Regions from separate parts of the Pararhizobium sp. LjRoot238 genome, predicted to be linked through region 1. Evidence: predicted binding sites of a transcription regulator. Region 1 holds the regulator's gene; each other region holds the start of a gene.
The links. Region 1 encodes LexA, which represses DNA repair genes until DNA is damaged. Its sites were predicted from a motif close to TGTTCNNNNTGTGTTCNG; they were not measured.
Positions count from the first base shown of each region.

Region 1 (5,844 bases):
AAATATCCAGCTGGTGGCAACGCGTTGAACAACGATCTATCGTCCATTCTCTTGAATTTAGTCATATCATGCATACGGATGTCGCCGATTGTTATGGATCGCTCTACACACACAGTATCTGTTGGGCTTTGCATGGACTTGAAATCGCAAAAAAAGAGAAAGGCAAAGGAACGGTTCTTGGCAATAAAATCGACAATCATGTTCAGGCGGGCCGGTATGGCCAGACAAATGGCATTCCACAAGGCTCTAGTCTTATGGACTTTCTTGCCGAGCTTGTCTTAGGCTATGTAGACCAACAAATTTCACTTGTCTTGACTAAGTCGGCCGACTTTAAAATTTTGAGATATCGAGATGATTTCCGGATTTTCGCGAATAGTGATGAAAAATGCGAGCAAATACTCAAGGTAGTAAGCGACAAGCTGCGGTCAGTTGGTATGAAGCTGAACGTCGGGAAAACAGTCTCGAATACAAACGTCGTTGCCGGCTCAGTCAAAGAAGACAAATTGGCTGGTATCGAGTTGCAAGATTTGGGCACTGCTAATGCCGCCACAATCCAAAAACAACTTTTAAGGCTCCATGCGTTTGGGCGCCGTTTTCCAAATAGCGGCGCTCTTCGCAAGCTTGTCGGAGGTCTTCATAAAAAAGTTGCGGGCCAGAAACTAAATCCCGGCGATCTCGACGTGCAGGTGGCAATTGCAACAGATATTGCGATGGTGTCTCCATCCACCTTTCCTGCGATCGCCGGCATTCTCAGCAACCTGATATCACTAGCTCCAAAAGCTGAAAAAGAGATACTCTGGGCAGGCGTGCACAGAAAGATGGCGAGAGTGCCTCACAATGGATATCTCGAGATATGGCTGCAGCGGGTGACAAAACCAAAGTCTGTTGGCATTGAATTCGTAAGCTCCGAACCAATATGCGAGATCGTGAACGGAAAGTCAGCGAAACTCTGGGAAAACAGTTGGATCGCAAGCAAAGACCTGATTGCTGCATTGGACGTGTCTAAAATCGTGGTGAGCTCCGCAGCCGATGCAGATGAAGCCATGACTCTCGAAGAAATCGAGTTGTTCATTCAAAATGCAGATAACTATTGATGTGGACATTCCGGTTCACGCCGCGATCGCGAACTCCTGATCAAACACCGCCGGCGAGAGCGTGGGGAACGTCAGGATGACGGCTGCCTTCTTGCAGTAGTAGTGCATCTTCGAGATACACGCCTTGCTGCCGTATCTCGAAGTTGACACCTTCGTAACGAACGACGACCCGCAGCATTCGCATTGCCGGAGGTGACGCTGGTCTTTGCGGGCGGCCTGGTAACACGGACGGCTGCAGAATTTGTTCACCTTCATGATTGACGGAAGAAACAAACTTTTAATCAGTATGTCCAGGGTTCTAATCCCTGCGCGCTCACCAAAAAAGTCAAATAAATCAAATCATTACTGGCGATTCCGGCTTGCCTCCTCGAGCATTTTTGCATTGGGGTTCCGTTTGGCGTCTTTGATCGCAATTAGCATTACCGCGCTAGCCTACTCGTGCCTAAATCCGCCGGCGCGCAAGGAGGGAATTGTATGGAATTGTCAGAAGCTGTTGGCATTACAATCGTCGTGACAGGTATTGGCGTTTGGATGAATGCGTTTTCCAAGTAGTTGAGCCTTGGGAGGCATTACGTGGAAGTCTAGATTGCCGCGGCTTACTAGGAGCGCTCAGCCGGTGACTTTATCGGTGATTGCGATGACCGTCGTCAGGGCCGGTGTATTGGTCTGCGCCCAAAGCTGGTATCCCACCACGCTCGCCAAAATGGCCGACCAAATGGCGAAATCCCCGATACGAAACAGTGGTTCTCTCTTTTTCATCACAGTCATCTCAAATCCAGATTTTCTGAAGACAATATCGCACCGGGCGTTCAATTTTAGAAGACGACGTTCAGTGAACACAGCATTTCAGATTGAACAATAGGGCGCTGTCACCGCGGGAACCAACCCCGCGCGCTGGTGGTCGGGCCAGCGCGAATTTTGAAAGCCGGAGCGGCACTTTCTGACGGGAATCACGCGATAACGATTCACTCGATCGCCAAATTGTGCTAGGTTCCGCATGGAGGCAGACCACACCGGTTGTTGCGACCCGGCTCTGTTTGCCTATCGGATCGCCAGTGCAGTCTTTGGACTGGGATTTGACCCATCCGCGGTGAAGGAGAACGCCATGCATTACAGCGTGCAGTTTTTCACCTGGACGCCAAAACAGGGCGTTCATCAAGTCGGCTCGACGATCGAGATCGATGCGGTCAATGCAAAACTCGCGGCCGTGTCACTGTTGGGCCTGAGGCTGGATGAGACCGGTGCGGCCAAGAAATTGGCAGTCCGCGTCTGGAATGCGCCGGACGACAGCAAGGCCGATTGCGAATGCTTCTACTATCATTGACGACCGGCCGCATTCCGCAGCGAGGCTCTCCCTCGCTTCGTCGCCATTGATTCGGTTTTGCGAACGGCGTGGCTTATCTCCACAGGATTGCATCGTCTCCGGCGGCCGCGTCGCCCCGTGGCGCATATGGAACGCACCTTTGCCGGTTTTCGCGAAACGTCGGAATTGTTCGTTCAACGCGGCGAGAGGCGCGTCGTCGGCCGCTGGCCGGCGAGAACATCACGCCAATATCCGTTCATGGCGGCGTGATGCAACAAGGCTGCCAACATAGTTGAAGCGGCGACCCTATCCAATTGCGAATATTGTGGAAAATTTTGGAGGCCTCGCCCGGAATTGAACCGGGGTACAAGGATTTGCAGTCCTCTGCGTCACCACTCCGCCACGAGGCCTCGTAACGATCATCACTTAATCGTGACGGGCGTTTAGACCGATTTCCGATCCAGTGCAAGACGCCTTGACCGAATTCCAGTTTTTTCTCATGGGCGAAACCAGTCTCCCATCCGTTGCCGCTTCGCTTCGTCAGGAAATGCCGCGCATTGCTGGATGCGCCAGTCCGCCAGCGCTCATTGTCACGCCGCCGCTACCGTCAATTTCCAAAGAAAATCAGCCGTCTGCATCCGCTGGCGTTCGTATTCGGCCTGCCGCTTAATGGTAACGTCGGATCAGACCCACCAGTTTGCCTTGAATCTTCACCCGGTCGGGGCCGAAAATCCGGGTCTCATAGGCAGGGTTGGCAGCCTCGAGCGCGATCGATGCGCCCTTGCGGCGAAACCGCTTCAGAGTCGCCTCCTCATCGTCCACAAGGGCGACGACAATCTCTCCGGGGTTGGCGCTGTTGGTATTGCGGATGATGACGGTGTCGCCATCGAGAATGCCGGCCTCGATCATCGAGTCGCCGCGCACTTCCAGCGCATAATGTTCGCCGGCCCCGACCATCTCGTGCGGCACGGAAATATCGTGCGTATTGTTCTGGATCGCCGAGATCGGCACACCGGCCGCGATTCGCCCCATGACGGGGATGGAGACAGAACTGTTCTCATTGTTGGCCGCTGCGGGTTTGGCAGCGGTCGGCGCCGGCGGAGCGCCGCGGCTGCCCTGGATGACGCTCGGCGAAAAGCCGCGCTTGGGCTGGAGGCTCATGGAATAGGCCTCCGGCAGCTTGATAACTTCAAGCGCGCGAGCCCGGTTGGGCAGACGCCGGATGAAGCCGCGCTCCTCGAGCGCCATGATCAGCCGATGAATGCCGGACTTGGAAGCGAGGTCCAGCGCATCCTTCATCTCGTCGAAGGACGGCGGCACGCCCGATTCCTTCATTCTTTCGTGAATGAACAGAAGCAGTTCCTGTTGCTTGCGGGTCAGCATGAAAGATCACTCCGGAATCGAGAAACAAATCAAGAACGAACACTATATGTTCCATATGTGTTCCGCAAGCCCCTAAAATTCGTTGAACTTTTTCAAAGCGCGAATTTTTTGGCATGCCGCGCCGAAAACCGGCATTCAGCACGCCGCCAAGGAACATTTGCAACCGTCCGTCCGTTTTCCGCCCATGTTGAACCCATTGGAGCGGCACGGTCTGGCGCCGTTGCGAGGAGGCTGAAATGGCAGGCCATGCCGATGAACGCGGCAACAAGGTTTCGACCGAAGACACGAACCGGACCGTGAAGGTCAGCGCGGTCGAGGCGTGGCAGGGGTTGCTGGGCCGCCCGGTATTAATGGTTCTGATCGGCAGCCTCGTGCTTGCCCTCATTGCCTTGGCGGGCGCCGAGATGTTCGGCGAAAGCACCGGCAATGATGCCGCAACGCAGGTTCAGGAAACGACGCCTGCGGCCAAGGATGCGGCCCCGGCCGATCAGGGTACCGTCAACAATACGCCGGCGACAGGCAAACAGATGCAACCAGCCCCGACCGACAAGGATCCGACCCCGCAAACCGGTTCCGGCGGCTAGGAAAGCCATCCTGCCACGTCATGGTTGAAGGCCTTCCGGCCCCGGCGCGCCTTTGCAGATTGGCACCGGATTTACGACGTCTGCCGCTTGCGCGCCCACCAGACGGAAAGTCTGCGGCGCTGGCGCCGGACGAAGGCGAGGTCATGCGACAGCACGATCAGGCCCAGGGGCACCATCCAGAATCCCAAAACCGGCAGAAAACCCAGGATGCCGCCAAAGAGCAGCACGGCGCCAAGGGCAATGCGCAAGGCCCGCGATTGAGGCAGGCGCAGGCGCCACGACCCGAGAATGAGTTCATGCGTGCTCGCATCGATACCGAATTTTTTCGTTTTCTGCGGTTCTGCCATAAACTCACCTGTCGAACTCTCGATGCAGTCCATCGGAGAGGGATTTCAATTGCTCCCGCTTCGCGCGGGCACGCTCTCTCCAGATGGGGAGTTCTCCACAGTCAGACAAGATTGTGCACTTTTTTTGAAAAACCGCTTGGCAAATCGGAAAAGCATTTGTATTAGCAGCCTCACTTCTGCAGCGCGCAGATGATCCCTGGTAGCTCAGCGGTAGAGCATTCGACTGTTAATCGACAGGTCGCCGGTTCGAATCCGGCCCGGGGAGCCAGTTTCAAAGGGCTGCACTTGATGGTGCAGCCCTTTTTCGTTACATATTTTCAATGATGCGAGACCGGCCAGCCTGCCCTTAATCGCCTCGACCCTGTTCACAACCGCATTGTCGCCTATACTCTCGGTGCAGTTTCGCGCGCATTGCAGCGGGATCGCTGTCCTGTCGTCCGACGATATTTGCGCTGGGACGACGGGCTTGGTGCGCCGGCTCTGACGGCGCGGGATCACAATGACAACCGAAAAAGTGTCGCTGACCGAAGAGAAGGAAACCCTCCTCATCACGCTTTACGCGAAGGCCGGGGAAAGCCGCCTGCCGGATTCGCTTCTGCAGGATCGTTTCGCCGCCGAGGTCGTCAGCCGGATCGACTATGACTTTTCGAGGCTGAAAATCGATCGCGACGTGATGATCAGTGTGGCGTTGCGCGCCCATATTCTCGACGGCTGGACACGTGACTTCATCACACGCCATCCCGACGCGACCGTCCTGCATCTCGGCTGCGGGCTGGACAGTCGCATATTCCGCATCGATCCGGCGTCGAACATCCGCTGGTTCGACGTGGACTATCCCGAGGTTGTCACGCTGCGCCGCAAACTCTATCCCGGGCGCGACGGTTATAGCCTGATCGGGTCGTCCGTGACGGACCCGAATTGGCTCGCAGATGTGCCCGCCGACCGTCCGACGATCATTGTCGCCGAGGGGCTTTTTCCTTATCTGCCGGCCGACGAGGTCCCGAAGCTGCTGCGGCGGCTTACCGCGCATCTCTCGCGCGGTGAGTTGGTCTTTGACGGCTATAGCCGGCTCGGACTGGAACTCATCAGTTGGCAGCCTTCGGTGCGCGCGACCGGAGCAAGCCTGCGTTGGG
Region 1 covers NZ_CAXUPP020000001.1:3,464,090-3,469,933, reverse strand. Annotated here, with positions in the region: gene ACSQ3F_RS16890 (RNA-directed DNA polymerase) at 1-1,094, shown strand, start outside; gene ACSQ3F_RS16885 (hypothetical protein) at 1,110-1,244, opposite strand; gene ACSQ3F_RS16880 (hypothetical protein) at 1,704-1,862, opposite strand; gene ACSQ3F_RS16875 (hypothetical protein) at 2,200-2,418, shown strand; tRNA gene ACSQ3F_RS16870 (tRNA-Cys) at 2,734-2,807, opposite strand; gene lexA (transcriptional repressor LexA) at 3,064-3,780, opposite strand; gene ACSQ3F_RS16860 (hypothetical protein) at 4,017-4,364, shown strand; gene ACSQ3F_RS16855 (hypothetical protein) at 4,436-4,711, opposite strand; tRNA gene ACSQ3F_RS16850 (tRNA-Asn) at 4,905-4,979, shown strand; gene ACSQ3F_RS16845 (class I SAM-dependent methyltransferase) at 5,211-5,844, shown strand, end outside.

Region 2 (5,844 bases), 2.1 Mb from region 1:
ATCGCCACTTCCACGACAAGATCGTAGAATCTTTCGGGCCTGAGCCGCGGCAGCATGCTCATCTGGGCCCGGCTTTCGACCTGGAAGACGCCGATCGTATCCGCCCGGCAGATCATCGCGTAGACCGCCTTGTCGGTCATGTCACCGAAGCCGCCAAGCGTGACCTGACGATCATAGTGCGATTCCAGGAGATCAAAGGCCTTCCTCAGGCAAGTGAGCATGCCGAGAGCGAGGATGTCGATCTTCAGGATGCCGATCGTATCGAGATCGTCCTTGTCCCATTCGACCATGTAGCGCTTGGGCATGGCCGTCGGCATGATCGGCATGACCTCGTCCAACCGGTCCCGCGTGATGACGAAGCCGCCGACATGCTGGGTGAGGTGCCGCGGAAAGCTCATCAACTCGGTCGCGTATTTGAGAACATCTGTCGTCGTCCGATCGGAAAGATCGAGGCCGGCGGCCTTCGCCTCGCGTTCCGTCAGATCCGCCGCCGACCAGCCCCAGACCGTGCTGGCGAGGGCCGATTGCACATCTTCCGACAGGCCGAACGCCTTGGCCACCTCGCGGCCGGCGGATCGCGCCCGGTAGCTCGTCACCGCCGCCGTCAGACCGGCATGCTCAATGCCGTATTTTTCATAGATGAACTGAATGACCTCCTCGCGGCGCTCATGCTCGAAATCGACGTCGATATCCGGCGGTTCGTTGCGCTCGGTCGAGATGAACCGCTCGAACAGAAGCGTCGTTATGGTGGGATCGACTTCCGTGATGCCGAGGCAGAAACAGATGACGGAATTGGCGGCGGACCCGCGTCCCTGGCAGAGGATTTTCAGCTTGTAGCGGGCATGATGGACGATATTGCGCACCGTCAGAAAATAATGCTCGTATTTCATCTGCTTGATGAGATCGAGCTCATAATCGATCTGCTTGGAGACCTTCTCAGGAATGCCCTCCCGATAACGGTCTCGCGCCCCTTCCCAGGTCAGGCGCGCAAGCGTTTCCGACGGCGTTTCCCCTTCGACGCCTTCGTCCGGATAATTGTGGCTGAGCTCAGCCAGCGAGAAGGACAGGCTCTTGAAGAACTTTTCCGTATTGGCGATCGCCTTCGGGTAGGCCCGGAACAGGCGCGTCATCTCGCGCCCGGGCTTGAGATAGCGCTCGGCATTGGGCGCCAGCCGGAAGCCGGCCTCCGTAATCGACACATGTTCGCGGATGGCGGTGACGATGTCGGACAGCGGGCGGCGGGAAGGGTGATGATAGAGGGGCTGGTTGCTGGCAATCAGCGGGATGCGGTTGCGGGCCGCCAGCATCGAGAGCATGGCGAAAACCTGGGTATCCCGGCCATCATAGGAAGGGGAAAGCACCAGATAAATTTTCTCGCGAAAGCGTTTTTTCAGGCGCTCAAGGCAGTCTTCCAGCTTTTTCTGCGCACCGGCATCACCGAGCAAAACGGGATTGGCAACAAGGGCGAGCATCATCTCGTCTCCCCATTCGACAAGGTCCGCTTCCTTCAGGATGCACGACCCTTTTTGGGTTCTGAGGTTTCCGGCGCTCAGCAGGCGGCAGAGATGGGCCCAGCCCTTTCTGCTTTTCGGGAAGGCGAGGATATCCGGCGTGCCATCGGAAAAGACCAGCCTTGCGCCCGGTTGAAAGGGAACCGGCTTCAAAGGTTCCTTTTCCGCTTCTCCCTTTTCGCGACGCTCCTGGTTATCTGCGACGGTCTTTTCATAGTCTTCCTCCAGCGCCCTGATCCGCGCATGGGCCCTGACAACGCCGGCGACCGAATTCCGGTCGGCGATCCCGAGACCGGCGAGCTTCAGAACCGCTGCCTGCGTCACCATTTCCTCCGGCTTGGACGCGCCTTCGAGGAAGGAGAAATTCGTCCGGGCGCCGATCTCGAAAAAATGAGGTGCGGTGCTCATGCGAAAACCCCATGCATGAACCAGCGCGGCGGCGGTATCTGGCCGTAGAGACCCTCGCGGAAGATCCAGAACCGGTGGCCGGTGTCGTCTTCGACGCGAAAATAATCCCGTGCCCGGGCGTCAGCGCCATCGATCCACCATTCCATGGCGAGGCGCTCCGGCCCCTCACTGCGGGAGATGCGATGCAGCATGCGCCGCCAGCGGAAGCTTTCGGGCGGCCCCTCGGGCACTTCGGCCAAGGAGACCTCCACCGATTCCGGCCTCAAGAAAAGCCTGAGCGGCCGTTCGCTGCGAGACCAGGAGAAACCGCTTGCCTCCGGCCTCTTGCCGGATGACAGCGTGCGGATGGCGGGAGCAGCCGTCACCGCCCGTTCCGGCACGTGGCTTTCGCGCAGGTGAAAACTCTGCAGACAATCGGCGCCGAGACGGGCCGAAACGCGATCGACGAAGCTTGCAAGGGAAACATCCTTTTGCCGGTCGCCATCAAAATCCTCCTGCGCGGCATCGAAGGCTTCATGCCGCATGACGTTCAGCCGCAGGATTTCAAAGCCATAGCCGGCATCGAGGTCGTCATGAACGGCCTGGAGACGCTCGGAAAAGAGCGCGGCGATCCGCTTGGGATCCCGCAACGGCTGCGAAGCGCCGGCCGCGATGCGAAAGACCCGGCCATCGACCCGGAAAAGCACGAGCTCGAAAGCGCGTCCTCCCGCGCCCCGCTCTTCCAGGCTGGTTTTCAGCGACAGGGCGATCTGCCCGGTGAGATACAGGATGTCTTCTTCCGCCTGAATGGGGTCAGTGAGGCGGCGCTCGGCGGAAAGGCCGGCGACGGCCCGCCGCGGTGAAACGGGCTCTTCGTCACGGCCAAGCGCCTGATCAAGCCGCAAGAGCAGGTGCGCTCCGAAACGGCGGGCCAGAGGCGCCCGTGGCGCAAGGAGGAGATCGCCGACCTGTTTCAATCCAAGCTTCTGCAGCGCGGCGACGGTCTCCTCCTGTAGCCGCAACGAGACGACCGGCAGGGGCGAAAGCACATGCTCCATCTCCTCGTCCGCGATGACGCCGCCGCTGCCGAAGCGGGAGATCGCCCAGGAGAGGCCCGGCGCCGACGAGATGGCGCCACGCGCATCGATCCCCATCTGGAAAAGGCGCGACAGGATATCCTTGAGCAGCGCCTTTTCGCCGCCGAAAAGATGGGCGCAGCCGGTGATATCGAGAAACAGGCCGTCCCGGCCGTCGAGCGCCACCAGGGGCGTATAGCGGTCGCACCAGTCGGCGATGCCATCAAGCAGGCGGCGATCGGCGCCCAAGTCTTCCTCGACGACATCGAGAGCCGGACAGATCGCCCGCGCTTCCGCAACACCCTGATTTTTCTTAAGGCCGATCGCTTCCGCGGCCTCGTCAAGCGCCGTCAGCCGCATGGCATTGTTGAGCCGCCCGGAGCAGACGAGGGGCTGGGCCTCAGGACGCCTGATCGAACGCCAGGACAGGCCCCATTTCTGCCGAGCGATCCGGTCGGTTGGCAGATGCGGGAAGGCGAGGGCCAGAATGCGCTGCGCGCTTGAGCGGAGGCCGAGCATGTTCTGGCTCGCGGGCAGGGGAAAACTGACGGTCATGGGGGTTCCACTCCAGAATGAGGGAGAGGGGGGCCGGATTTCGGCTCTTCTCCAGGGTGAGACGGAAAACCGGATTGCCGATGCTGCCGCCAAGCATCGACCGGTCCGGCAAAAGCCGGATTGCCGCGGGCGCGGGCTCCACCAGAAAACGAAGGGCAGCGCTGCTTGCCTCTTCTTCTCCCGATTGCCGCATCAGGAAAAGCGGCCGCCCCGCCGCCTTTGCCCTGAGGCCGAGCCGGCGGCTTTCGGTCAGGCCGAAATGGGCCGGATTGCCCTTGACCTCCAGCAGAGTGACGGCGAAGGCGCCGCTTTCCATCGCCGTTTCGGCAAGCCAGAGGGCTTCGTCCAGCTTGCGCGGTGCCGCATGGAGGAAGCGTTTCGGATCGAGGCCGAAATCCTTGAGCCCCAACGCATAAGGCACGCCTGCCTCCATCGACGTGACCCTATCGGTGATCCAGAGGATCGGAGCAAGATCATCCGCCGCCTGTTTTTGAATGAGGGCGGAAAGTGCCAGGGCAAAGCCGGCCGAGGCGGTCGCATCGCGCAGACATTGCGAGCGGATTTCCGACAGTCCATCAAGCGGCAAGCCGCCGTCCAGGGCCTCATCCAGCGCCGTCACGCCGAGCGGCAGACGATGCTTTTCCTTGCCCGCGCCGCCACGTTCAGCCAAAGCCTCCTGTCTGGCCGCTGCCATGGCAGGGACCGGTTTGCCTTCGAGCCTTGCTATCTCTTCACGGAGCGCAAAAAGCCGCTCACGCGCCATGGGCGCCTGCACCATGACGTCACTCCAATTCATAATGTTCCTGTTATGTTCCTATTGATTCCAGAGCTTCGAAGAAGAGTCAACGGTAATTTATGAGAATTTATTCCTTGACAGGGCACGTCCAAATTCAACCCTCGAAAAACGCTCATGAAATGGCTATATCAAGGGGCAGTAAGGAGTGCCCATGGCCCGCATAGACCAGACCGATGATTGGCGTGAACGCCATGCGCCGACAATCAGCACATTCGAATCCCTGGCACTGGAGGCTTACAGCCATCTGCCGGAGGAATTCCGGGCGCTTGCCACCAACCTCACCATCGAGATCGACGACTTTCCGAGCGAGGACGTTTTCGAGGACATGGCGCTGGAAACACCCTTTGACCTGCTCGGCCTGTTCGAAGGACGCGGCATCGGCGAGCGCTTCACCATGGAAACCGGCGAGATGCCGAACCGGATCATCCTCTACCGCCGGCCGATCCTCGATTACTGGGCGGAAAACGAGGAGACGCTGGGCGACATCGTCACCCATGTGCTGATCCACGAGATCGGCCATCATTTCGGCCTGTCCGACGACGACATGGAGCGGATCGAGGCGAGCGTCGAGCATGTGGGCGGCTGAGCCGTCCAAGAGCCATTAAAGGCTGAAAGCGCCGCGTATCAAACGATGCGCGGCGCTTTTCATTTCACTGTTCCGACAGCTTCATGTCGGGGTGATAGTCCTTGCCTTCGACGTCCTTGACGATCGCCTGCCCGGTCATGGGCTGGCCCGTCTGCGTGTTGAAGGACAGCGACGGCGAGCCGTGCAACGACCAGCCCTTGTTGAGGGCATCGGTGACGCGGTGGCAGAAAGCGGCATCGTCAGTGCCGGTCAGGAAACGGTAGAGTTTCATTCTTTAAGTCCTTTATGCTGAATGGCCTCTGCCTTGGCGGCGAGGCGCAGGGCCTGCTCGAGATGCAGGCGCTCGACCATCAGGCCATTGAGATTGATGACGCCCTTGTCGCGATTTTCGGGGAGCGCGAAGGCGTCGATGATGGACCTGGCTTCCGTGACGGCGGCTTCGTCGACACCGAAATGATCGTTTGCCGGGCCGATCTGGGCCGGGTGGATCAGCATCTTGCCGTCGAAACCCATGTCGCGGCCTTGCGCGCATTCCGCAGCGAAGCCGGCCGTATCGCTGATATCGTTGAAGACGGCATCGATGACATCGAGACCGCAATTGCGGCCGGCGAGCAGGATCTGCATCAGCCAGGGCACGAGATAGGTGCGGCCGGGCAAAGCGGGCACGCCGGTTTCCTTGCGCAGATCGTTCAGCCCGGGCACGAAACAATCGAGCCTGCCGCCGCGCGTGCGGCCGGTCTCGGCGATCGCCGCGGCATTGAGCACCCCATGCGGGGTCTCGATCATCGCCCAGAGCCGCAAGGCGTCCTGCGCGTCGTTTTCCGACAGTACGTCTGCGACCGCCTGGATATCCTGCGGACTTTCCACCTTGGGCAGCAGGATGGCATCGGGCGAAAGCGCAAGCACCGCTGCCAGATCCTTTTCGCCGAAGGG
Region 2 covers NZ_CAXUPP020000001.1:1,352,608-1,358,451, reverse strand. Annotated here, with positions in the region: gene ACSQ3F_RS06745 (error-prone DNA polymerase) at 1-1,919, opposite strand, end outside; gene ACSQ3F_RS06740 (Y-family DNA polymerase) at 1,916-3,334, opposite strand; gene ACSQ3F_RS06735 (ImuA family protein) at 3,375-4,307, opposite strand; gene ACSQ3F_RS06730 (metallopeptidase family protein) at 4,477-4,911, shown strand; gene ACSQ3F_RS06725 (DUF1737 domain-containing protein) at 4,976-5,182, opposite strand; gene ACSQ3F_RS06720 (HpcH/HpaI aldolase/citrate lyase family protein) at 5,179-5,844, opposite strand, start outside.
Region 2: a site for LexA is predicted at 4,328-4,345, ahead of ACSQ3F_RS06735 (ImuA family protein). Genes of this name have one in related genera too.

Region 3 (5,844 bases), 3.2 Mb from region 1:
TGGCGCGGCCGAAATCACCGGCGAGGAAAATGCCGACGAGATGCGCATGGGCAATGATGGCAAGCCGATCTTCCTGTCAAACCATGCCGGCGGCATCCTGGGCGGCATTTCGACCGGCCAGCCGGTGATCGCCCGCTTCGCCATCAAGCCGACCTCCTCGATCCTCACCCAGCGGCAGTCGATCGACAGTGACGGCAACAATGTCGATGTCCGCACCAAGGGCCGCCACGACCCCTGCGTCGGTATCCGTGCCGTGCCGATCGGCGAGGCGATGGTCGCCTGCACGATCGCCGATCACTACCTGCGCGACCGGGGCCAGACCGGACGCCTCAAGTAACTTCAAGGAAGAATCCCATGCCCTTTGACCAGAAGCGCGTTGCCGATGCCATCCGGGCCTTCGAGGCCGGCGAGATCGTCGTCGTCACCGACGATGGCGGACGCGAGAACGAGGGCGACCTGATCGTCGCCGCCGTTCACTGCACGCCGGAAAAGATGGCCTTCATCGTCCGCCATACCTCGGGAATCGTCTGCACGCCGATGCCGAAGGAAGAGGCCAAGCGCCTCAACCTCAACGCGATGGTGGCAGAGAACGATTCGGCCCATACGACCGCCTTTACCGTGACCGTCGATTTCAAGCACGGCACGACCACCGGCATCTCTGCCGACGACCGGACGCTGACGGTGCGCAACCTCGCCAATCCGAATGTCGGCCCGTCCGATTTCGTCCGCCCCGGCCATATCTTCCCGCTGGTCGCCCGCGAAGGCGGCGTCCTGATGCGTTCGGGCCATACCGAAGCCGCCGTTGATCTCTGCAAGCTCGCCAGCCTGCCGCCGATCGGTGTCATCTGCGAACTCGTCAACGACGACGGCACCGTTATGCGCGGCCCCCAGGTCGCCACGTTCGCCGAGACGCATGGGCTGAAGGAGGTTTCGGTCGCCGACCTCATCGCCTACCGCCAGCGCAAGGAAACGCTGATCGAACTGGAGGCGACGTTCGACGTCGATACGCCCTATGGCAAGGCCAAGGCCCATGCCTATTCCCTGCCCTGGGACCCGATGCAGCACCTCGCCATCATCTTCGGCGACATCCGCGACGGCGTCGATATTCCGGTGCGGCTACATCTGGAAAACGTGGCGGCCGATGTGTTCGGCAAGGATTGCGCGCTCGATGCCATCATGAAACGCATGTCGGAACAAGGCTGCGGCGTCATCGTCTACCTGCGCGAAGGGTCTGTCGGCGTCGGGGCCTCGCAGACCGCCCGCAAGGGCAAACATGACCGCGAAGGCCATGATGAGGCGCAGGCACGCGAAAGCGAATGGTTGGAAATCGGCCTCGGCGCGCAGATCCTGAAAGATCTCGGCATCACCTCGATCAAGCTGATCTCGTCCCGCGAACGCCACTATGTCGGCCTCGAGGGCTTTGGAATCCAGATCGCGGCGACGGAGATCCTCTAAGCGCGCGGCAAAAAGGGCACCGGTTGTGCGTGCCGGTGTCTTTTTACCGTGACGGCGCGCTTCTGTGCGGCCCTTAGCGAGAGGCGTCGGAGCTCGCACTTCGACCAATCCCGGTCAGGCGCGAACTCACCTGCACCGCTTGCTCCATCGGCCAGCGGAAAGTATCTATCTGAATCTGGTATTTTCCAGAATGGCCAAAACCGGCCTGCAATAATTGACCGCCTCCTGCGAGATCGGCTTGCCGAGCAACCAAACTCATGATTCGACGAGGATCACGATGGACTCCGGCACCACGCCATCATAAGTCATCGCTTCAGCAGCTGCCGTGCTCTCCAGGGCTTTCTTGAGGACGTCCATGTCCGGAACGTCCATAAGAACGGCAACCCGTGTCGGGTCCTGCGCGTCAACGAATGTTCGAATGTTGGTCACGCCAAGTGGACCAAATAACTCTTTGCGCTTTGGCGATTTGAGCCAATGTTCGGCGCCCTTTGTGATGTTGTGGTAGGCAACAATTGTCGGCATTGTATCCTCCCTCTTGCGACGTGAACGTCCGACATCCGCCAGGAGTGCCAAAATCCGTCCACGTCGATTCACGGAACGCCCTATAACTTGGACTGTCAAGCAGCGTCAGGGGCGCAACGGTTTAGAAACAACGATGGCCAGGACGGGGCGCTTCCCTTGAAGTACAGCCGCGTCCGGCGGCCGTTTGGCGCGAGCGAACAACTGGCCAACGACTGCGCCCCTACCGTCCATCCGTGAACTGCACGAGATCCCATAAATTTCCGTAGAGGTCTTCAAACACGGCGACAATGCCGTACGGAGCATGCTTCGGCTCGCGCGTAAACCGGATGCCGGCTTCGAGCATGGCCGAGTAGTCCCTGCTGAAATCGTCGGTCCGCAGGAATAAGAAAACTCGACCACCAGCCTGGTTGCCTATGAACGTTTCCTGATGAGTCGAGGACGCGCGTGCGAGAAGCAATGAGGTGCTGCCCTCGCCCGCGGGCCTGACGACAATCCAGCGCTTGTCCTGCTCCGGCTGGTAGGTGTCCTCAACCAGAGTGAACCCCAATTTGTTGACGTAAAAGTCGATTGCTTCGTCGTAGTCGCGAACGACAATCGCGATAAGTGCAATAGCTTGGTTCATGGCGCCTCTGCTGGTCCGACAATAGTATCTATGGTTGCAGAATTCGGGAGCGAATACGAGTCCGCTTCGGGTCAAAGCGGGCATTCACAGTTATGCGTGACTTCCTATACCCGATCCGCGCTCAGCGGACCTCGCGCTCCCAGCCATCCAGGAACACCACCTTCTCGACGCCCGCGAACTTCGCCACCCGTGCCAGTTCGGCCTCCAGCCGCTCCATCCGGCCCGACGACGTCCGCACGCCCTTTTCCCACCAGAGCCGCTTGACGTCGAGGGTTCCGGCCTTGCGGTCCGCCTTCATGTCGATGCGGCCGACGAGGCGGTCGCCTTCAAGCAGCGGGAAGACGTAGTAGCCGTATTCGCGCTTCGGCTCGGGCACGAAGACTTCGATGCGGTAATAGAAGCCGAACAGACGTTCGGTTCGGTTGCGGTCGCGGATCAGCGGATCGAAGGGGCTGAGCACCCGCAGGCGCGCGGGCGGATCAGTGAGATCGCGCAGTGCCTCGATCCCGTCGGCAAAGGCGAAGGAGCCGCGCGGCTTGCCGTCGACCGTTTCGATCGCAACGTCCTCCAACTCTTCACGATGGCTTTCCACCCATTGCTTGGCTTCCTGCGGCGTCACCAGATCGAAAAAGGCGGCGATCTCGCCGGACGTGGCAAAGCCGAGCCGCTTCAGCGCCTCGCGGCAGGCCCAGTCGACGAAGGTGTCGTGATCGACTTCGGCCTCGTAATGCTCCTTCGGGATCACCCGCTCGGTCAGGTCATAGATCTTCTGGAAATTGTCGCGCGCTGCAATCGAGAGTTTGCCGGTATGCCAGAGGAATTCGAGCGCCGTCTTCGACGGATGCCAGTTCCACCAGCCGCCCGACTTGTGATCCTCGGCTTTCACGTCCCGCGCCATGATCGGACCGTTCGCCCGAATCCGCTCATAGGTTTCCTCGAAGGCCTGATCAAAACCCTCTCCCTGCCACTTGCGCCAGTTCTCGCGGATCTTGGCCTCGCGCCGCACGAAGCGATGCTTCCAATAGGGGAAAAAAGCCGAAGGAATGATCGAGGCATCATGCGTCCAGTGCTCGAACAGCGCCCGGTCCTTCTCGATCAATGCCGCCAAGTGTTGCGGCCGGTAGGTCTGGTTGCGCGAGAAGAGGATCTGGTGATGGGCGCGCTCGACCGTCGAGATGCTGTCCACCTGGACGAAGCCGATATCGTGGATGAGATCGAGCAGACCGTCCTTGCCGAGTGCCCGGTGCGGCGCTGCCGCCAGGCCCTGCTTGTTCAGGAAAATGCGCCGCGCATCGCGGTTTGAAACGAGAATCGCCATGGAGACAATCTAGGCGAATGTTCACACTTTGTTCAAGCCCCCAACCGAACGCCTCTTTTCAACGGACAAGAATTCGTCCTATAGAGCCTGCCTATCGACAAGCGGGGGACGCGGATTGGACATACGCTTTTCCGGCGCATCCGTCAGCTTTGGCGAGCGCACGGTTCTCCAGCCTCTGACCCTGACGCTCACCGAGCGGCGCATCGGCATCATCGGCCTCAACGGATCCGGCAAGACCACCTTCGCACGCCTGATCAACGGCCTCGTCAAGCCGACGACCGGCACCGTCTCCGTCAATGGGCTCGATACGGTGCGCGATGACGGCGCGGTCCTCGCAGCCGCCGGCTTCATCTTCCAGAATCCGCAGCACCAGATCATCATGCCGATCGTGCACGAGGACATCGCCTTCGGCCTGAAGAATCGCGGCTTGAAGAGCGACGAGATCGAGCGCAAGACAGCCGCCGTGCTCGCCCGGTTCGGCATTACACATCTGGCCAAGCGGCGGGTCCACGAACTCTCGGGCGGCGAGACCCAACTCGTCGCCATCTCCAGCGTCGTCGTGACCGGCCCCGGCATCCTCATCCTCGACGAACCGACCAACCAATTGGATCTCAAGAATCGCCGGCTTGTCGAAAACACCATTGCCGGTCTCGACGAGCACACCATCGTCATCAGCCATGACCTGCCGTTGATCGAGCATTTCGACCGTGTGCTTTTGTTCCATGATGGCAAGCTTGTTGCCGATGGCCCGGCGCAGGAGACCATCCGCGCCTATCGCGAGGCGGCGGAATGCTGAACGGGCTGAATGTCGAGGGCAGCACGCCTCTGCACAGGATGCCGGTGCGCATGAAGCTCGCCATCCTGCTCGTTCTCGGCCTCGCGTTCTATTTCGTTTCGTCCTTTTTCGTGCTTGTCCCGGCTTTTGTGCTCGCCGCCGGCATCTATTTCACCACTGGCCTCACCGTCCGCGATGGCTTCACCCGCCTGAAACCCATCCTTTTCACCATCCTGATCCTGCTCATCGCGACGGCTTACCTCACCTCGATCCGCGAAGCGGCTGAGGCTTTTTTCCGGCTGACGGCGATCGTGCTGTTTGCGGGCGCCGTGACGGCGACGACGGCGACCGGCGACTTCATCGACGAGATAACCCGGCTGCTGCAGCCGCTCGAGCGGCTTGGCCTGCTGCGCGCTGCGGATGTCGGCCTCGCCTTCGGCCTCGTGCTGCGCTTCGTTCCCGATATCTTCAACCACTACCAGTCGATCCGCGAGGCGCATCGGGCGCGCGGCCTGAAGGTCCGGCCGTTGACGATCCTTGCGCCGCTGATCATCCTGACGCTCAAGGATGCCGATACGATCGCCATGGCGATCGACGCGCGCGGCTTTCGCCGGCCCCTGGCCGGCCGGAACAGATGATGTGCGCAGCTTTTGTTGCGCTGCCGGCTTCCCTTGGACGAGAAGCCGCTTTAGATCCAAGGTTCTAATGGACAAAGGACCCGTCATGAAAACCAGAGACCTTGTGCTTGTTGCCCTCTTCACCGCGATCATCGTGGTTCTCGGCATCATCCCGCCCATCACGCTCGGCTTCATTCCCGTGCCGATCACGGCTCAGTCGATGGGCGTGATGCTGGCCGGCTGCATCATCGGCGCCAAGCGCGGCGCGCTCGCCTATCTCCTGTTCGTGCTGCTCGTGGCAGCCGGCTTGCCCGTCCTATCCGGCGGCAGGGGTGGCCTTGCCATTATCCAGGGTCCGACCGGCGGCTTCATCCTTGGCTGGATCGTCGCCACCTTCGTCACCGGCCTGATCGCCGAGCGGCTGGTGAAGGACGGCCAGAGCGAGATCAGGCAGTTCGCGGCCTTCTTCATCGCCTCCGTCGTCGGCGGCATCGTGGTGCTCTATGCCATCGGCATGCCGTGGGTGAGCATGACG
Region 3 covers NZ_CAXUPP020000001.1:246,196-252,039, forward strand. Annotated here, with positions in the region: gene aroC (chorismate synthase) at 1-337, shown strand, start outside; gene ribB (3,4-dihydroxy-2-butanone-4-phosphate synthase) at 355-1,455, shown strand; gene ACSQ3F_RS01350 (hypothetical protein) at 1,711-1,977, opposite strand; gene ACSQ3F_RS01355 (VOC family protein) at 2,198-2,599, opposite strand; gene ACSQ3F_RS01360 (winged helix-turn-helix domain-containing protein) at 2,721-3,917, opposite strand; gene ACSQ3F_RS01365 (energy-coupling factor ABC transporter ATP-binding protein) at 4,033-4,713, shown strand; gene ACSQ3F_RS01370 (energy-coupling factor transporter transmembrane component T family protein) at 4,707-5,330, shown strand; gene ACSQ3F_RS01375 (biotin transporter BioY) at 5,416-5,844, shown strand, end outside.
Region 3: a site for LexA is predicted at 3,936-3,953, ahead of ACSQ3F_RS01365 (energy-coupling factor ABC transporter ATP-binding protein). Genes of this name have one in related genera too.

Region 4 (5,844 bases), 3.1 Mb from region 1:
GACCTGGCGGCTTATTCATATCAATGTAGTGTGAATTCCAAGATTAACGTCAATGACGGAAATCCTCTTCGTTTAGCCGAGTCCGACGAGCGGACAAGTTGCCTTTCAAATTGCATACAAGTTTACAGCACGTGCAAGACGAGCCGGGGTAGAGACTGCCGCCAAGAATACAAAACATGCTCATGGACATGTTGAAGCTTCGCGTCCGATGCTACAGCGCCGCGCGTCTTTTCAGACGCGCAAAGGTCGCTGTAACACTTTGGAATGCTGCATAATTTTATCCTTAAATCGATTCCGATTTAAGGAATTATGCAGTAGCTCCAGCGACGCGGCGGCGAGTAGCTGGAGGTTTTTCCGCTTTGTATCGAACCCCGCCTTTTGCGGATGGTGAAGTGGCGAACCGTTCCCATCCGCAGCGCCGTTCACTATTCGCAACCGCCGCATCGGCGCCGGGCATTGTTCTAGGCGTCATGGCCTTCGGCGCCGCCGGCTTCATGAGCGCCGGTGGTCCTGATTTCAAACTTCGCCAGGCCCGCGATAAAACGCCTCTCCCTGCCGCTCCTGCTCTCCCTGTTCCATCCGGAACAGCGCCTGCGCGCGCGCCGGTATAAAACTCTCCTCATCGGCAAAACGGGGTGAGGAAGCCGCACATAGCACCGAGACGCATCGACCGATCCACTCCCGCTGCGCCAAAGCTTTAGCAGCGGAATACTGCGGGAAGTATACTACGGCGCGGCTTCGGCCGCTCGGCAAGACCTTTTCAGCCATTCATTTTCATCAAGTCCGGGCAGGCCTGAAAGGGCCTGCTCTTTTGCTGTTTCCAGGGTCAGGACCCAAAAGACGATGGGTGCCGGCATTCATTCATCCATATAGTTGACTGAGGACGCCTCGTATGATAATTCATCCATATGATTGAACGAACCGACTCTGACCAACTGACCCTGATCCTCAAAGCCGCAAGCGACGTCACGCGCCGTGCGATACTGACGCATCTCGCACAAGAAGGCCCAGCGCGTGTGACCGATATTGCGGCCCGCTTCGACATGAGTCTGAACGCCGTGTCAAAGCACATCATGGTCCTGGAAAAAGCCGGGCTGGTCAGCCGCCGCACCCAGTGGCGCGAACACCTGATCGAAGTGCAGATGGCACCGCTGGCCGAGATCGACCAGTGGTTCTCGGGTCTGCGGTCGATCTGGGACCTCCGCCTCGAAACCCTTGGAACACTGCTGACAAAGGAGCCGGACAATGACTGACCTTAGCCTCACCTGCCGCCGCACCATCAAAGCCAGCCCAAAGCAGGTCTACAACGCCTGGCTCGATCCGGCGATGATGACCCGTTTCATGTCACCGCGCCCGGACATGCATGTCGCCGAGGCCCGCTCGGACGCACGCGAAGGCGGGCGGTTCTTCGTGCTGATGGTGGGCGACAAGGAATATCCGCATGAAGGCACCTACAAGGAACTTACCCCGTTCTCGCGGATCGTCTTTACCTGGGAGGCGCCCTGGTCTGCCCCTGATACGCAGGTCGAACTGGTGCTGAACCCCGTCGCGGACGGCACCGAAGTGGTGCTGACCCACGTGAAGTTCATGTCCGAGGAAAGCCGCGACAATCATGAGAAGGGGTGGAATGGCATCCTGGGCAAACTCGACGCCCTGCTGTCGTGAAGGCGGCGGCGCTGCGCGCCCCCTACCGATCGTCCGCGCCGGGGCGATTGCCGATCGCGACCCAGGCCGGCACGAGTTCGCTGCCGAGGCGGCGCACCGCCCTGCCGGTCGCGAAATCGCTGAGCCGCATGCCGGATTTTGCGATCGCCGTCGCCTGTTGCCGCGACAAGAGGAAACCGAGTTCAAGCGGCGCCAGGCGGGTCACGACACGCTTTAGGAACGGCCGGCGATGCAGCCGCGAGGGCGAAAAACGCGCCGGTGTCCTGCTAAGGGACATATATTCCGCCACGTCATCGATCCAGCGGCCTGCCGGTCTTGCACCCGCCTCCAGCAGCAGCAGCCAGTCGCCGCGGGCGGAGCGAACGATGTCCTTCATATCCCAGTTCGTGCAGAAACGCGCGCCGGCGGCATCGGCGACACGGCTGGAACCGTCCCGCGAGCCGTGATCGAGGATGATCACGTCGCTCACCAGGCCTTCCACGGCACCTGAGACCAGCGCCGACAGCGTCTGCGCCAGTTCGGCTTCGTTGTTGCGGGTTTCGATTATGATCGTCAGCATCGCCGTCCATACCGCATCGCACCGGCAATTTCCATAAAGCCTTCGTTTCCGGGCAATTAACTTTTCATTCATGATGAATCCGCGCGCAAACGAAGGCTGAATTGCTCATCCGCCTCATCCTCACCCCGCGCTGACGACACCATTTCGTCATTTTGTTCTTGTCTTGTTCTCTTTTTTGGGCTAGGAAAATAATCAGAGGACAACGGATCGTCCGCAAGGACAGTCCCCGGAGAACCCCATGAACGAGCTGTCTCAGATCAGGCAGGGCGCCCTTGCGCCCGCCAACACAGCAGATATGGCCGAAGCGATGATCGCCGGTTCCGGTCTGCGAATCGAGATCGACCGCAGGCGTGGCCGGGGAGCCGCCCTCAATACGTCAGGACGTTTCGAACCGGCCTCCCGGGTGCTTGAAGATGACGGCTGGGACTCGCTGGAGGATCTTCCAGCGCTTAAGACCGATGTTCAGGTCGAAAAGCCGCGCTCGATCATCAGCCGCAACGATTCCCCCGACCTCCCTTTTGATCGCTCGGTCAATCCCTATCGGGGCTGCGAGCATGGCTGCATCTATTGCTTCGCCCGGCCGACCCACGCCTATATGGGCCTGTCGCCGGGGCTTGATTTCGAAACGAAACTCTATGCCAAGCCGGATGCGGCAAAACTCCTCGAACGCGAACTGGCCAAACCCGGCTACAAGGTGCGCCCGATCGCGATCGGCACCAATACCGATCCCTACCAGCCGATCGAGAAGGAATGGCGGATCATGCGCCAGGTCCTCGAGGTGCTGAAGGCCTGCGACCATCCGGTGATGATCGTCACCAAATCGGCGATGGTCATGCGCGACATCGATCTTCTCGCGCCGATGGCCGAGAAGGGGCTGGCGAAAGTCGGCCTGTCCGTGACAACGCTCGACCGCAAGCTCGCCCGACTGATGGAACCGCGCACCTCGACGCCATCGAAGCGCCTCGAAGCGATCAAGGCGCTGTCGGAAGCCGGCATTCCGGCAACGGTGATGATGGCGCCGGTCATCCCGGCCCTCAACGACCACGAGATCGAGCGGGTGCTGGATTCCGGCAAGACAGCCGGCGCGACCCATGCGAGCTACGTGCTCCTGCGCCTGCCGCTCGAGGTGAGCCCATTGTTTCGCGACTGGCTGCTCCGCAACTATCCGGACCGCTACCGCCACGTCATGTCGCTGGTACGCTCGATGCGCGGCGGCAAGGATTATGATGCCGAGTTCGGCAAGCGCATGAAGGGCGCCGGTCCCTATGCCTGGCAGATCGGCCGGCGCTTCGAACTGGCGGCCAAGCGGCTCGAACTGAACGTGGCGAAGCGCCCGCTGAACTGCGACCTGTTCGTTCCGCCACTTGGAACCGGCGTTCAACTATCGCTGCTCTAGTGGCGTCTTGACGTTTTCGTCCGGGCTTCTCCCCGGATATCGAATACCGATCCTGTTTCTTGCCCCGAGGCTCGATCGGTCCATCCTCCGGCAGCCGCCTCATTGCCGGAGGACTTGCAGGGAATCGGGCTTGTGTGCAAGTTTCGCCGCATGTCACGAAGCACACCGCCCGATTCCCCCTTTCTCTTCGAAACCATCGAGGGGCCCGACTTCAGCTTTGAGGCCGGCGCGCGGCGCGATGGTCTCTGGCCGGTCGCCGGCACCGACGAAGCCGGACGCGGACCACTCGCGGGTCCCGTGGTTGCGGCTGCCGTGATCCTCGATCCGGAGAACATTCCGGAAGGGCTGAACGACAGCAAGCAGCTTTCGGTCGCCCGGCGCGAGGAACTGTTCGACATCATCCTTTCCTCGGCCATCGTCTCGATCGCCTCCTCGGCCGCGGGCAGGATCGACGGCACGGATATCCGCAAGGCCAGCCTCGATGCCATGCGCCGGGCGGTGCTCGGGCTGTCGTCGCGCCCTGCCCTGGTGCTCGCCGATGGCCGCGACGTGCCGCCGGGGCTTCCCTGCCAGGGCAAGGCCGTCGTCAAGGGCGATGCGCGATCGCTTTCGATCGCCGCCGCCTCGATCGTCGCCAAGGTGGCGCGCGACCGGATGATGACCCGGGCCGATCTTGTATTCCCCGCTTATGGCTTTGCCATGCATGCCGGCTATGCCACCGCCCGCCACCGCAAGGCCATCGACCACCACGGCCCCTGCCCGCTGCACCGCATGAGCTTCCGCCCGCTGCGGCAGGATGGAGAAGATGCGCCGGACGACGACTTTGCCGCCTGACAGCCTTTTGCCGGGCAGGACGAGAGCGACACCCGCGCAGCGCGGATTTTAGACAACACTCATAAATACCTGCGGAAAACCCCGATATTTTCGCCCCAATGGCTACCCACGGCAACAAACCGGGGGTTTGCTGCGTTATAGAGTCCATGCGCCTGGCTCGCGAATCACTTGGAAGGATCGGGATCTTGATCTTTGGCCTGATTATGTTGTCAATCACAGCGGCGACGGATGCGTCGGCAGCCGCGCCGCCGACTGCAGATGACCTCCAAGCCGACCTGCAGACAGCCTACGCCTGCAAGGAGATCGATGGCCGCAAGGTCTGGAAGGGCGGGCTGGCTTATTACATCCAGTCCTATGTCTACGACGGTCAATCGACTGATGATGCAACGGACATTGCCACGGACGCAGTCCTGCCGGCTGACAATGCGCCGGAAACGATGCGGGAGTTCGAGGAAGCCTGCCTCACGCTTGCGCCTGTGACAATCAAAGGCAACTGAAACAATCGCCGCCCTTTCATCCGCGCGCCGATAATCCTCCCCACCGACAACAAAAAAAGGCCGGCGCGAGCCGACCTTCTTCCATGCTTTATGAAGCGACTGTTCAGTTCAGACGGGTCTTCACGTGGCCGATTGCCTTGGCGAACAGCGCGGCCTGGGTCGCGGCATCCGACTTCGCGGTGATGACGCTTTCAGCGGCGGCAATCGCGATGTCGACGGCGGTCGCGCGGACCGAGTTGATGGCGTCGGTTTCGGCCTGCTTGATCTTCTGTTCCGACAGGGCCGTGCGGCGGGCGACGAATTCCTCGGTCTTCTGCTTGGCTTCGGCGGTCAGCATTTCGGCTTCGCGTTCGGCTGCAGCAACGATGTTGGCAGCTTCCGCTTCGGCTTCCTTGCGCTTGCTCTGGTATTCGGCAAGCAGCGACTGGGCTTCGGCGCGCAGGCGCTTGGCTTCAACGAGTTCGTTGGTGATGCGAGCCGCGCGGTTGTCGAGCGACTTGGCGAGCATGCCCGGAACCTTGAGGTAGACGATGAGCGCGAGGAAAAGCACCAGGCCGACGAAAGCCCAGAATGTGGCCAGTGAGGTCAAATCCATGATGCGCTCCTTACTTCGCCGATGCCTTGACCGCGGATGCGATCTCGGTCTTCGATACCTTGCCGCCGATCAGCTGCTCGACGACGGCGCTTGCCGTTTCCTCAGCGATCGAACCGACGTCGGCCAGCGCCTTCGCCTTGATATCGGCGATACGAGCTTCAGCGGCGGAAATCTTGTCGTTCAGGCTGGTTTCGACTGCGGTGCGGTCGGCTGCAGCCTTTGCCTTGGCGGCTTCGCGGGCGGTCGAGGCAATCGCGTTGCCCTTGGCCTTGGCCGTTGCCAGCTCCTGCTCGTAAGC
Region 4 covers NZ_CAXUPP020000001.1:316,209-322,052, forward strand. Annotated here, with positions in the region: gene ACSQ3F_RS01695 (hypothetical protein) at 726-857, opposite strand; gene ACSQ3F_RS01700 (ArsR/SmtB family transcription factor) at 909-1,253, shown strand; gene ACSQ3F_RS01705 (SRPBCC family protein) at 1,246-1,665, shown strand; gene ACSQ3F_RS01710 (glycosyl transferase) at 1,688-2,224, opposite strand; gene ACSQ3F_RS01715 (PA0069 family radical SAM protein) at 2,463-3,620, shown strand; gene ACSQ3F_RS01720 (ribonuclease HII) at 3,771-4,454, shown strand; gene ACSQ3F_RS01725 (hypothetical protein) at 4,658-4,951, shown strand; gene ACSQ3F_RS01730 (F0F1 ATP synthase subunit B) at 5,055-5,546, opposite strand; gene ACSQ3F_RS01735 (F0F1 ATP synthase subunit B) at 5,557-5,844, opposite strand, start outside.
Region 4: a site for LexA is predicted at 2,378-2,395, ahead of ACSQ3F_RS01715 (PA0069 family radical SAM protein). Genes of this name have one in related genera too.